DNA from 4 places in the Sporosarcina sp. P3 genome. Region 1 is predicted to be linked to each of the others. Evidence: riboswitches for the same ligand, from Rfam matches in the RefSeq annotation. Region 1 holds a riboswitch; each other region holds the start of a gene.
What was found. A riboswitch is a leader RNA that binds a small molecule or an ion and turns the genes downstream of it on or off. The one in region 1 is predicted to bind cobalamin.
Positions count from the first base shown of each region.

Region 2: linked by a shared signal. The riboswitch ahead of CSV61_RS14335 (hypothetical protein) and the one ahead of CSV61_RS07690 (ribonucleoside-diphosphate reductase subunit alpha) in region 1 are both predicted to bind cobalamin.
Region 3: linked by a shared signal. The riboswitch ahead of CSV61_RS05605 (ribonucleotide reductase N-terminal alpha domain-containing protein) and the one ahead of CSV61_RS07690 (ribonucleoside-diphosphate reductase subunit alpha) in region 1 are both predicted to bind cobalamin.
Region 4: linked by a shared signal. The riboswitch ahead of cobJ (precorrin-3B C(17)-methyltransferase) and the one ahead of CSV61_RS07690 (ribonucleoside-diphosphate reductase subunit alpha) in region 1 are both predicted to bind cobalamin.

Region 1 covers NZ_PDZE01000005.1:29,397-32,932, forward strand. Annotated here, with positions in the region: gene CSV61_RS07685 (alanine/glycine:cation symporter family protein) at 1-865, shown strand, start outside; cobalamin riboswitch at 1,205-1,381, shown strand; gene CSV61_RS07690 (ribonucleoside-diphosphate reductase subunit alpha) at 1,542-3,536, shown strand, end outside.
Region 2 covers NZ_PDZE01000014.1:12,965-16,500, reverse strand. Annotated here, with positions in the region: gene CSV61_RS14340 (MATE family efflux transporter) at 1-881, shown strand, start outside; cobalamin riboswitch at 1,026-1,216, shown strand; gene CSV61_RS14335 (hypothetical protein) at 1,468-1,689, shown strand; gene CSV61_RS14330 (FtsX-like permease family protein) at 1,738-3,536, opposite strand, start outside.
Region 3 covers NZ_PDZE01000003.1:265,396-268,931, reverse strand. Annotated here, with positions in the region: gene mdh (malate dehydrogenase) at 1-722, shown strand, start outside; gene CSV61_RS16705 (hypothetical protein) at 1,092-1,262, shown strand; cobalamin riboswitch at 1,428-1,602, shown strand; gene CSV61_RS05605 (ribonucleotide reductase N-terminal alpha domain-containing protein) at 1,776-3,050, shown strand; gene CSV61_RS05600 (CdaR family transcriptional regulator) at 3,126-3,536, shown strand, end outside.
Region 4 covers NZ_PDZE01000003.1:121,327-124,862, reverse strand. Annotated here, with positions in the region: gene truA (tRNA pseudouridine(38-40) synthase TruA) at 1-711, shown strand, start outside; gene rplM (50S ribosomal protein L13) at 885-1,322, shown strand; gene rpsI (30S ribosomal protein S9) at 1,342-1,734, shown strand; cobalamin riboswitch at 2,097-2,273, shown strand; gene cobJ (precorrin-3B C(17)-methyltransferase) at 2,404-3,536, shown strand, end outside.

The DNA of each region.
Region 1 (3,536 bases):
CGGCTTAATACTCGTGACAGGAATCATCGTCTTCGGCGGCGTCAAACGGATTGTCAAAGTAACACAGACCATCGTACCCGTCATGGCAACTTTCTATATTTTGGTAGCGTTATATATTGTTATTGTAAATATCGCAGAAGTGCCGGGCTTGATTGTATTGATATTCGAGCATGCTTTCGGAATTAAAGAAGTCATGGGTGGCGGAATTGGGATGGCGATGATGCAAGGTGTGCGTCGTGGTCTCTTCTCCAATGAAGCAGGTATGGGTAGTGTGCCAAACGCAGCCGCTACAGCAAACGTATCGCACCCAGCAAAACAAGGATTGGTACAAAGTCTTGGCGTATTTTTCGATACGATCATCATCTGTTCTGCCACCGCATTCATTATTTTGCTCGGTGGATTGTATCAATCAGGTGAAGCAAATGGAATCATCTTGACACAAAACTCCATGGCCGTACAAGTAGGCGCGTGGGCACCGTATTTCATCGCGGTTGCGATCATGTTCTTCGCTTTCAGTTCCATCATCGGAAATTATTACTATGGCGAAACGAATATTGAATTTATTAATGCCAACGTCGTATGGAAACGAATCTACCAAGTACTCGTACTCGCAATGGTATATTTCGGCGCCATCGCAAAAGTACAAGTAGTATGGGATATGGCCGATCTGTTCATGGGACTAATGGCCATTATTAACCTAATTGTCATTCTACTGCTCGGCAAAATCGCCTTCAAAGTACTTGACGACTTCACGAAACAACGAAGAGCTGGTAGAAACCCCGTCTTCAAATCAGCCAGCATTCCTGACCTAAAAGGCGCAGAATGTTGGGAAAAAACAGCTGAAAGAGCAGAAGACCGTTTGTGATATGGAGAAATGATATTGCGCTTTTCAAGTTTTGATCGTAAGACTTTGAATGGGTACTAAAAAACACAGTGAATTTTCTAAGTGGTTTAGGTTAGAGAGTAGGATTGTAGCGGGAGCGGAAATCCCTTAACTTTACTTATTTCACACTCTATTTAAAAACATTCACACAAACGATTTAGTCAAGAAGTAAAAAGTTTGATATACTATAAAATACTGAATAGCAAAAGTCGAATCGTAGTTCAGAAGAAGGATTCTGAACTTCGGTTCGATTTTTGTTTTGCATGTTTGAACACAACATGTTAGGGTTATATATGAATTAACACACTATATATAGTGTGTGATAGCAATTAGATGAATTGGTACCCACGACGTTTAAAAGGGAATCCGCCACGAACGGAGCTGCCCCCGCAACTGAGGGCACGGACGACTATCTTATGAAAACCACTGCTACGGCGGGAAGGAAAGATGGAAGAACGATGTGCCAGCCAGTAGACCTGCCAGTCATCTCAGCAAAACATTCTTCGGGGTTGGAGAGTGAAAGCACAAAGCAGTCTTTTTTCAGTCTGCCTAAAACTTTCCGCAATCTACTAAGCGTCAATCGACGACTCCCGATTATATCGGGAGTTTTTTTAATTTAGTACATAACCGAATCAATTCACTAAAGGGAGCGGATATAATGGCTATTATTCAAGAAACTGTGGGACTTCATTTATTGATGGAAAACTTACAAGAAGAATTTGGCAAGAAACAAATCGAACCGTTGATCCAAGCGAGTGAGAAATTCCAAGAGCGTCACCCGGCGAGTTCGGCAACTGAATGGACGAACGCGATGGTGTTGGAATCTTTAAGCCGTATTGATGAGGCGAATGCGTATTGGACATTTGTAGCGGCGCGTATTTATTTATTCGACGTCTATGCAAAGCAAAAAGCATTGCGTGGAGCAGATGTCTATACCGATTTTGCGAAAAATGTAGAACGCTTGGTGGAACAAGGTTTATACACGCCTGTTCTGACAGAAAAATACAGCCGGGACGAGCTTCAGGAAATCGGTAAGCTACTCGATCCTTCTCGTGACCTATTATTCACATATATTGGACTAAAAACATTAGTAGACCGCTATGTAACAGTGAACTTTACGAAACAGTCAGTGGAGCTTCCGCAAGAGCGCTGGTTGATCATCGCGATGACGTTAATGCAAGACGAAACAGTAGATCGCATTCATAAAATCGGAGAAGCGTACTGGGCGATGAGTAATTTGTACATGACAGTTGCGACGCCTACATTATCGAATGCAGGTAAGATGCACGGTCAACTATCTAGCTGCTTTATCGATACAGTCGACGATTCATTACAAGGAATTTACAACAGCAATACGGATATCGCGAACTTGTCGAAATTTGGTGGCGGTATCGGTGTCTATATGGGGAAAGTTCGTTCTCGCGGTGCGTCGATTCGTGGTTTCGAAGGGGCATCAAGCGGTGTTCTTCCTTGGATCAAACAGCTGAACAACACAGCAGTCAGCGTCGACCAACTCGGTCAACGTCAAGGTGCCGTAGCCGTTTATCTTGACGTATGGCATCAAGACATCTTTACGTTCCTCGACCTCAAGCTCAATAACGGGGATGACCGTTTGCGCGCGCATGACATTTTCACAGGCGTCTGCTTGCCGGACTTGTTCATGGAAAAAGTTGAGTCCCGTGAAGACTGGCATTTATTCGATCCACATGAAGTCCGCACGAAAATGGGCTATTCATTGGAAGATTTCTATGATGAAACAAAAGGACAAGGCACATTCCGCGAGAAGTATGAAGAATGTGTCCGCAATGAAGATATATCCAGAGAGACGGTTCCAGCGATTGAAATCATGAAACGTATATTGCGTAGCCAGCTGGAAACAGGGACACCGTTCATGTTCTACCGCGACGAAGTAAACCGTATGAACGCTAATAAGCATGAAGGAATTATCTATTCTAGTAATTTGTGCACAGAAATAACCCAAAATATGTCAGCATCTGCACATGAATCCGTAACACTCGAAGACGATCTGGTCGTCACACGCACAAAGCCAGGCGATTTCGTTGTATGTAATCTGTCATCGATCAACCTTGGAAGAGCGGTGACAGCAGACGTGTTAGATCGTTTGATTCGCATCCAAGTACGTATGCTCGACAACGTCATCGATCAGAACCAAATCCCAGTCGTCCAAGCACAACGCACCAATGCACGCTACCGTGGAATTGGACTCGGCACATTCGGTTGGCACCATTTACTTGCATTGAAAAACATTCAGTGGGAGTCAGATGAAGCGGTGAATTTCGCAGACGAGTTATATGAAAACATTGCGTATTTGACTATTAAAGCCTCAATGGAATTATCGAAAGAAAAAGGCGCATATCCATTGTTTGATGGTTCCGATTGGCAAACAGGTGAATATTTCGAGCAACGCGAATACGATTCCAATAAATGGCGTGAATTGCGCATAGACGTAGCAATGAACGGTATGCGTAACGGCTACTTGATGGCAGTTGCACCAAACAGCTCGACGTCGGTTATCGCAGGCTCAACAGCATCCATCGATCCAGTGTTCAAGCCGTTCTACCATGAAGAGAAGAAAGACTATAAATTACCGGTCATTGCGCCGGATCTGGATCATAATACGTATGACATTTAC
Region 2 (3,536 bases), on a different contig from region 1:
CGTTTAGCATTTTCGTGCGCAATGATGGAGCACCGAACCTTTCAATGGCCGGGTTAATTGTAACGTCCGTCGTGAACATCATCTTGAATTATGTGTTTTTATTCATTCTAGATTATGGCGTCGCCGGTGCTGCAAGTGCTACAATTATCGCTTCCTTTTTGGGCATGTTAGTACTAGTCACCCACTTTTTTAAGAAAAACAATAATTTAAAACTAATTCGCTTACGATTCAATAGAAAGCTATTCCTAGCTATTCTATTCATTGGTTTTCCGAGCTTCCTTTCCGAGTTGGGAATCTCTTTTTTTACTATTACGCACAATATTGCATTCGAACGGATGGCTGGTACGGAAGGCGTTGCGGCGTTCTCTATTTTGAACTATGTGCACAGTGTTATGCTGATGCTATTCCTAGGAATGGGCGGCGCGATTCAGCCGCTGATCAGTTATTATCAAGGCTCTGGTAATCGAGCACGGATGAAGGAAACTGTAAAAAAGGCCACTCTTACTGTCATGATCGCGGGCGCTGTGTTTTTCCTTGTCGGCCAATTCGCAGCAGGGCCTATCGTATCGATTTTCGGAGACTTCCCACAAGCCGTTAGAGATTTGGCTACTACTGGAATTAACCTGTTCTTCTTCGCTTATTTGTTCACAGGTACGAACTTTGTCATGATGACCTATTATCAGTCTGTCGGCAATGTACGGATGGCTACTTGGATCACCGCGTCACGTGAAATCATCGTCATGTTAATTTTCCTAATGATTTTACCACGCATTTTCGGATTAAATGGTATTTGGTTGTCCATTCCTGCTTCTGAGCTTGTCGTATTTATTAGTGTGTATTTACATCAAAGGAGCGCTACTCGACATTCGTTCATCCACTAAACATTGATCTATAGAACGGGACGGTAAGACCGACATTCCAAGCGGTGCGTTCCGTCGAATTAGTGTCATTCCGTGTTGTAGTAGCAGTGTAACATTATTTTTGTTCATTTCATAAATAAGCGTGATATACTGAAAGAGCAACTGAATATCGTGTTAGAGATAGGTGCGTTTATTTTTCTTAAACGCTTAAAAGGGAAATCGGTGAAAAACCGATGCTGTCCCGCAACTGTGAGTTGGAGTATAATTCGTTACCACTGTTTTACCGCAAGGGAAATGGGAAGGTGGATTATACGATGAAGACGAGCCAGGAGACCTGCCTAGATCAGTACACACCAATACCCTACGCGGATAGGAGGTGTCAAGTGCGGCTTATGAAAAATCATACACAAGCCGACGTACGAAAAAACGGAATCAGGACATTCATTAGGTGGCTTCGATACAGTTTCTATCGATCCAACGTAGATGTATTTCCTGCCGAACCGTTTACTTCGTCATGGCTTCCCACTTAACATCCTTCCAAGCATTTACCGGACGGATGTTTTTTTATGTCAACGAACCAATACACACACGATGAGGAGAATGATTCATGCACAATCAAACAATTGATGACTTTACAAACTTACTAAAAGATACACTGATGTCGGACCGAGTGAGCACTCACTCCACCCCCCTCTCTTTACTAGTAAAAGATATAAAAAAACAGATTTTCGAAGATCAGGCGAATAACACTGCAGAAAAAATTGTGCAACTAGCTAATTTGGATAAAGCATATCAAATTGTGGTTACTGAATTGGTAGGTAGTAACTAATTCATAGTAAAATCCCCCTGACTTAGATGTGTCAGGGGGATCACTTGGTTATAAAGAATCTTTGATTACACGTTTATAGTTCAATACGGATAGCAAGCCAAATATAGAATATAGTACCGTGTAGATGAACATCACAATAATCGTAGGTGCTAACATTTCCGTACCGAATAGGAACCAGCCGGATTTCACAGCAAAATAGCTGTGTAAAAGACCGACGACCAATGGAATGCCGAAATTAAATAGCTGCTTTCGTTGAACCCCTTTAAGTAAATCCGTTTGTGTAAAGCCGAGTTTACGAAGAATAGTGTAGTTCGATTTTTCATCTTCACTTTCGTCCATCTGTTTAAAGTATAGTATACAGCCAGACGTAATAAGGAAGGCGAGACCGAGGAATCCCACGATGAACATGATCATGCCCGCACCTTGCATTTGTTCAGTTCTTTCCTCAAACTTCGATTCATGTCCTGCCCAGTCGTTTATTCCCAACACACTAAATAATTCATTTGCTTTTTCTAGATCATTTTCATTGTCTATATCCACTCCATGATACTCTGTAAATTCAGATGTTATAGACGGATCTTTATCTTTATTCATCTTCCCGAATACTTGATCATCCACCACTGCGACAACGAAAGCATAGGTCACACGCGTTGGAAGGACAGCTGTTTTTTCTATCCCTTTCAGTGTTAGATCATACATATGCTCTTTGCCTCGAAATACGATTTGCTGGTCTGTTTGAAATTTCATGAAATTTTCCGTCAAGCTATCGAAGTTAATGAAGAGTACTTCCTTCTCTGCTACATCTATTTCCGACAATCCTTCATCACTAATGACAATCATTTCTGTGTCGGTATAACTCATATTTTGACTCTCCCCACCAGGAATAGATAGCACTCTCAATAAATCCACAGGTGTAGTCAATAGATCAACAGCTGTCTCAGTATAAGAAATATTTTTACTTTCAAGTGCCTGTGTAAATTCCTTTGCACGTGTAGTATCAGGAATAGTGAAGTCGGCCGGAATAGTTCGCTCTACGGTCTTCTCTACTGAGTAGTATGATATATAACTTAACGACAGTAACGCTATGGATAGCGCAGATAATGAAGTAATAATCATTAATAGAAAGGAATTTGATTTCATTCGAAACATAATTGAAGAGAGAGACAGCACGTCGTTAACGTTCAGATACCCCCCTTTATGTTTACGAATCAGATTAAAGATAAAGCTGACCGAGCCTTTATAGAACAAATAGGTTCCCATGATTACTGAAGCTAGTATGATGATCATGACCAGAAATAGCTGATCACCAAGGAACACACTACTAAACAATCGGGATGATAAATAATAGCCGAATACAATGAGTAGAATACCCAACACACCGATGACCGCCTGGAATACTGTCATCTTTTTGACCCGCTGTTGCGTCACAGTCGTTACACGGAACAAAGATAATATACTTTGCCGTTTAATGAATAGCGCATTCATGATCAAAATTAATACGAAGATTGCCGCAAACACAATCAATGTCCGAACCAAAGCTTCTGAAGAGAAACGTAAGGTTGCAACATCCGTTACACCAGTGACCTTAAATAAAATGAGCATGAGTAATCGTGACATCGAAAATCCTAAGAATAGCCCGATAACGAGAGAACCTACGTATAATACAAAATTCTCTACACTTAAAATACGGAAAACAGTTCCTTTTGTCATCCCGATCAATTGGAATAATCCAATCTCTTTACTGCGTCGTTTAATGAATAGATTGTTAGCATATAGCAAGAATACAGACACGATCACAATCAGAAAAACTGAACCTGATTTAATAGCTGCAGCACCTTTCACTCCTC
Region 3 (3,536 bases), on a different contig from region 1:
CAATGGTGATCATTACAGCCGGCGTCGCGCGGAAACCAGGTATGAGTCGTGATGATTTAGTTGCGACCAATGCGAAGATTATGCGTTCTGTTTCTGAACAAGTGAAGCGTTACGCACCAGACAGCGTGGTGTTGATTTTAAGTAACCCGGTAGATGCGATGACATATGTTTGCTATAAAACAACCGGTTTTCCTAAAAACCGCGTAATCGGTCAATCGGGTGTGCTGGATACTGCCCGTTTTAATACGTTCATCTCGGAAGAATTGAATATTTCCGTAGAAGATATTTCCGGCTTTGTCCTTGGTGGACATGGTGATGATATGGTTCCACTTGTGCGTTATTCTTACGCTGGAGGCATTCCATTGGATAAAATCATTTCGAATGAACGATTGGAAGCAATTGTGGAGCGTACTCGAAAAGGCGGCGGCGAGATCGTCTCGTTGTTAGGTAATGGTAGCGCGTATTACGCACCTGCGGCGGCTTTGGTGGAGATGGCGGAAGCAATTATAAAAGATAAGAAACGAATTATGCCATCTATCGCTTATTTAGAAGGCGAATATGGATATCAAAATATTTATTTAGGCGTTCCTACTGTTTTAGGTGGAAATGGGATCGAGAGTGTAATTGAACTCCCATTAACAGCGGAAGAACAAACAGCTCTCGATCATTCAGCTGACTCTGTCAAAGCAGTGATCGACATTTGCGAAAAGCAAATGTCTTAATCACTATTGATCTCTCTAAGTCGTAACGAGGACTTAGGGAGATATTTTTCTATAGAAAGAAGTATTTCGGAGTGCATTTCATTCATTGAATGATAGAGAAGTCATATGTTCATTTAAAAAATTCACAATAGTTAATAGAGAATTATAATTTCTTTATTTACTTATAATTTTATTTGTGATACAATAAACAGAATTAACTGAATTATGAAATATGCCTTTACTATATATAATCGGAAACATATAAAGAATGTTCTCTCCTATGACCTTTGAATGTAAGCGCTACCATTTTTTATAAAGGCAAAGGACATATTCTTTTATATCCCGACAAGGCATATACTAAGAAAAATACAAATCCAGGAGGTAATTTTAATGCAAAACAACCACTATCAAAACAATTCAACACTACCAGAGCAAAATGAGACGTTTTATTTGATCACAGGTTACTCAGAGAATGGTTTCATCCATGGGATTACGTGGGAAGAAGCGTATGTTCAAGGATTGGCGGAGTGCGGCTGTCTATGCGAACAACAACTAATGTAAGTAATGAAGAAAGCTCGATACAGGGTGCCTAGCAAAAACGATTGTGGATGGACTCACAGTAGTTTTGTGCATAGGTACCCTGTTAAGTTATGCCTTGCTTCTAAATAAAACAAACGCTACCACCCTCTATGTTATCCATGATAAAATGAATTCAATCAAATAAACGAGTTTGCACGATGCGTTGGTACCTATCAAGGTATAAAAGGGAATCCGTAAACCGGAGCTGTCCCCGCAACTGTACACACGGACGACCGTTAGAATTAGCCACTATGGAGACATGGGAAGGCACTAACGGAAGGATGAAGTGAAGCCAGGAGACCTGCCACGTTTCGTAATAGCAACACTTTCTTCGGGGGTTGAGGAGTGGGAGCAAAAAAGGTATCTGTCTCTATGTTTTTTGCGTGGAGTATATTCAAACTACCTGAATTTGTTTCCTCATTCACAACTATTGCAATCATCTTGCCGAAGAGGCGGAATGATTGTTTTTTGTTGTTTACGAAAGGAGACCGCAACATGAGAGTATATGAACAGACAAGAGAACATTTACATGAATATGCGTTGTTGCAGATATTGTATAAGCAAGCAGAACAACAACGTGGAAGACCCGTGTATTCAGGATTTCATCAAGTAGTAAGGAAATTGTTACAGGACGGGTTATACGGTCAATGGATTTATAACTATTCAGTAAGTGAAATCAAATGGCTTGGCTTACAGATTGTAGCGGAACGTGATCAACTGATTTCTTCTGAGCAGTTGCAGCAATATATGAATGAATTTGTCACGTCCGATTATGACGATAAAAGGTTAGGACTGCCTCAGGAAAGACTCATGCTCATAGCTATGGCCGCCATGCAAAATGAAACTGTCCAGCGCTTGCAAAAAGTACAGGAAGCATATTGGATACTGAGTCATGGCTATGTGACTTTGCCAGCTGAAATTATGTCCTTCTTCGGAAAGTCATTCTATCAGCGAAAGACGGGAGTTCGGCAATATGCTATGGATATTGCCGACAGTAGAATTGCATCATTTTTATCAAGTAAGGTAAAAGAAAAGCATATACGTATACCCGATTATTTTATGGAACAAGTAAAAGCATGCAGCTCTTGGAGTTTATTTGATGCTGAACAAGTAGAACGCACTTTTGGATGCCCACTTGGCAATTTTAACTTTGAGCGATTCTCTCGTGTCGCTGACGTTTCTTCTATTGCACATAAAAAGGTTTCTGCCATCGGTTTAATGAAGCGACTACTTGGAAGTGAGGGTGTTGTAGTGCATTTTCATAATCATGAACAACAAGAAAAGGCAGTGCTACATTCGTATATTCAATTACCACATGTTATGCGGGAAAAAGAATTGGTACGTACTTGTACCATACTTGTACGTTTGCTAAATGGCATTGAGAGTATATGGGGACGTACTATACAAATTGAAGTGGTAGGATGGGAAACCGCAATAGCTGACCAGCAAATTGGTTTACATTCAAAAAAGGCTACCCAGTTTATTGAAAGGGTAGCCCGAGAAATAAACTGCTACTTGGAGGCGGCATCCTGTCAAAGCGGAATGAAAACACCTCTACGTAAAGCAGCTACAGTCAAGCCTCGTTCGATAAACCAGGCAACCAAACAACAGCAAATCGCGATGATTGACCGAATAACTGCAGAACAGCGACATACTGATCGAGGTGGATCTGTCACGCTAGGAAAGTCTGCCACCATTGAAACAGCAGAACTGTTGCAACTACTTATAAAGGCATGGAGCGGTAGAATTCCAGAAGTCCGACTTATCTGAAACCTCTCTATTGTAGTGGAAACTAAAGTAACGTAAACTTAGTAGGAGTAGCAGTTTCCATTCGAGGTGAGACAAGTGTTTCAATTTGATACATTAGGACATGAAATGGTAACGGAATTATCGAATCTGATACGACAGCAAGTGATTTTAACGGATCGAAGAGGCTTTATTCAAGCGAGCACAGAACCAGCTCGAATCAACCAGTTCCATGAAGGAGCACTGCTAAGCATGCGTCAGAAAATGGTGCTTCGCATGGGGGATGACGAAGTAGGGCGTCTACATGGGGTCCGTAGGGGAATCGTCTTGCCGATTATCATTGCAGATGAACCGATTGCCGTACTAGGCGTAACGGGCGATCCAGACGATATTCACCCGCAGGCACAGCTGATTTTACGCGTAGCAGAACTGTTCATTCAAGATTCCATGAAACGAAAGCAGAAGGATGAAAAAGTGCGTGATGTGGAGTTTTTCGTCTTTGACTGGCTG
Region 4 (3,536 bases), on a different contig from region 1:
TATGACGGGACGTATTTTGCCGGCTATCAATCGCAACCAAACATGCGGACAGTTCAAGCTGAGATTGATAAAGCCCTTGTTAAATTGCATAAAAACCCGACATCACACGCGGTAGCAAGCGGACGAACCGATGCCGGTGTTCATGCGTTAGGTCAGGTCATTCATTTTGACACACCTCTTGATTTAGGTGATCGTTGGCTGATGGCATTGAATGTATTGCTACCTAAGGACATTCGTATAACTGCGATTGAACAGGTGTCTAAAGACTTTCACGCCCGTTACGGTGCAAAAGGCAAAACGTATCGATATAAATGGTCCTATGGAGAATTGCAAAGTCCATTCGAACGTAATTTTGCTGTTCATTTAGGTAGATGGAATCCGGATATAGAACGAATGAAGGCAGGTGCTGCCTATTTAATCGGTACACATGACTTTACAAGTTTCTGTTCGGCGAAGACCGCTACTTCGAATAAAGTCCGCACGATCCGAAAACTAACACTTGAACGGCATCAGGACGAACTAGTTCTTGAAGTGGAAGGAGATGGATTTCTTTACAATATGGTTCGTACGATTGCTGGTGCTTTGTTAGCAGTCGGCATTGGTTGGGACGAGCCTGAAGATATCCAAAAAATACTCGAGGCGAAAGATCGCCAAAGAGCAGGGAAAACTGCGGCGGCACACGGTTTGTACTTACTAGAAGTCACATATTGAAGTCATGGCAACTAATCCTGGCGTATACATAAAAACGCTTGACTTTATTGGCAATAAAGGATAACATGATAAATGGTATTTCAATAACCCCACAAACAAGCCCCGGAAGTTTATTTGTGTTTAGGGATAGAGAAAACAGGGAACAGATTTGATATTTTAGGAGGAAATACAATATGCGCACAACATTCATGGCTAAAGGTCACGAAGTCGAACGTAAATGGCTAGTTGTCGACGCTGAAGGACAAACGCTTGGTCGTCTTGCTTCAGAAGTTGCAACTCTTTTACGCGGTAAACATAAACCAACGTTTACACCACATGTTGATACAGGCGATCACGTCATCATCATCAACGCTGAAAAAATCCAATTGACTGGTAACAAGTTGAAAGATAAAATGTACTACCGTCACTCTGGTTACACAGGTAGCATCAAGTCACGTACTGCTCTAGAAATGCGTACAAACTACCCTGTAAAAATGCTTGAACTTGCGATTAAAGGAATGCTTCCAAACGGTCCTCTAGGTCGTCAAACAATCAAGAAATTACACGTATTTGCTGGTCCAGAACATCAGCATGCAGCACAAAAACCAGAAGCTTTCGAGCTTCGCGGTTAATTAAGAGGAGGAAACCCACTTGGCACAAGTACAATATATCGGCACTGGCCGTCGTAAAAGTTCAGTAGCTCGTGTACGTCTAATTCCTGGCGAAGGCAAAATTGTCGTCAATAATCGTGACGTAGAAGACTACGTACCATTCGAAACACTTCGTGAAATCATTAAACAACCACTAGTTACAACGGAAACACTTGGAAGCTACGATATCCACGTTAACGTTCACGGTGGAGGTTACACAGGTCAAGCAGGCGCAATCCGTCACGGCGTTGCTCGTGCATTGCTTACTGTAGATCCTGATTTCCGTGCAGCACTTAAATCAGCAGGATTCCTAACACGTGATCCACGTATGAAGGAACGTAAAAAATATGGTCTTCGCGGCGCTCGTCGTGCACCTCAGTTCTCAAAACGTTAATATTGATTTCATATCAACCTTTACAACCTCTTTCCGAGTTTTTGGAAAGAGGTTTTTTAGAGTTTTAAATTTCTTCCCGTAATTAACACTGTAGTCTATCCTAATAGTTCATAACCCACTAATTCAAGTAGTGAGTAGTTTGTAAATGTATAGCTATGCTTGACTTTGACTGCGATATTCTAAAATGTAAAGATTTACTGAATGCCTCTAGCTTGCGATCATGGTTGCACTGAGGACGAGTTTTCTTGAGAATAGAAAACAAAGAAATTCAGAAAGAAGAGATAGTCTATCAGAAGGGTATAGAAAATAAACCAAAGTAGGTTTGTAGATTAGAAGATTATGTGTTATATTTATGAAAATTAAATAAACTAATTTAAATAAGTGCTCACATTGTGAGTTAAAAGGGAAACTAGTGAAATTCTAGTACAGCCCCCGCTACTGTAAATGCTGATGAAATTACAATACCACTGAGAAATTGGGAAGGTGTAAGAGTAAAGTGAAGCTTGAGTCAGGAAACCTGCTTATTTAAATGACACTTTACTTTTCGGTGGGAGAAGTATGGGCGGGACAATAATATTAATTGTTTTTTTTAGTATGACTTCTAATATACTTTCACGTGCCTACACTCCCCTGAAAAGGAGTGTAGGCATTTTTATTTGGAGGGAAATCATGAAAAAGGGAAAAATTTATGTCGTCGGCTTTGGTCCCGGTGCTACTGAACATATTACGGGACGGGCATTAGACGCACTGCAAGCAAGTGATTATATTATTGGTTATAAAACGTATGTAGAGCTGATTAAGCATTTGGTAACGGCGAAGTCTATTGTCAGCACAGGAATGACTGAAGAAGTTTCACGTGCACAAGATGCTGTTAAGAAAGCGGAGGCAGGCGGTATTGTCTCAGTAATTTCCAGTGGTGATTCAGGTGCGTATGGCATGGCTGGATTAGTGTATGAGGTGCTGGTCGAAAAGGGCTGGACTGAAGCAGAGGGAATTGATGTAGAAATCGTTCCAGGTATTTCAGCTATTAACTCATGTGCAAGCTTACTGGGTGCACCTGTTATGCATGATTCTTGTACGATCAGTTTGAGTGACCATCTGACACCATGGACTGTTATCGAAAAACGTATTGAAGCTGCCGGGATGGCGGATTTTGTCATTGCTTTATACAATCCAAAGAGCGGACGCCGGACGCGTCAAATTGTAGAAGCACAGAATATCTTACTAAAATATCGCTCCCCTGATACGCCTGTAGGCCTGGTGAAAAGTGCGTATCGTGAAAACCAGCGTATTGTCCTAACGACATTATCGGAAATGCTTGAGCATGATATTGGAATGCTGACGACTGTCATTATCGGTAACTCTTCCACTTTCTTTTATGATGGAAAGATTATTACACCGCGCGGTTACCAACGTAAATATACGTTGGGAGAAGGTAAACAAAGTTTAAAACCGCATCAGCGTTTGAAAAAGGAAGCAGAACCATGGGCGCTTGATCAGGAAACCGGAGAGGCGCGGTCAGGATATGAGGAAATCATAAGTAAGGTGCCCGAGCAGGCTCCTGTGCAAGAACCAGAGCCAAAAGAAAAGGTTCAGTCAATGGATATGGCATTAAAGGCTTTATCTATGGTTTCAGAAGAAGAAGTGGAAAACCCATTTTTGGTGAGGCAGCCGATCGAGAATATATTTGAATTTTCCGTTTCGCCTGGTGTTGCTAATAAAATGATCACAGCAGAACAGATGCTGGTTTTAGCTGAAGTCGTTGGTGAGAAAGGCACATTGGAATATACACCGGATCATCG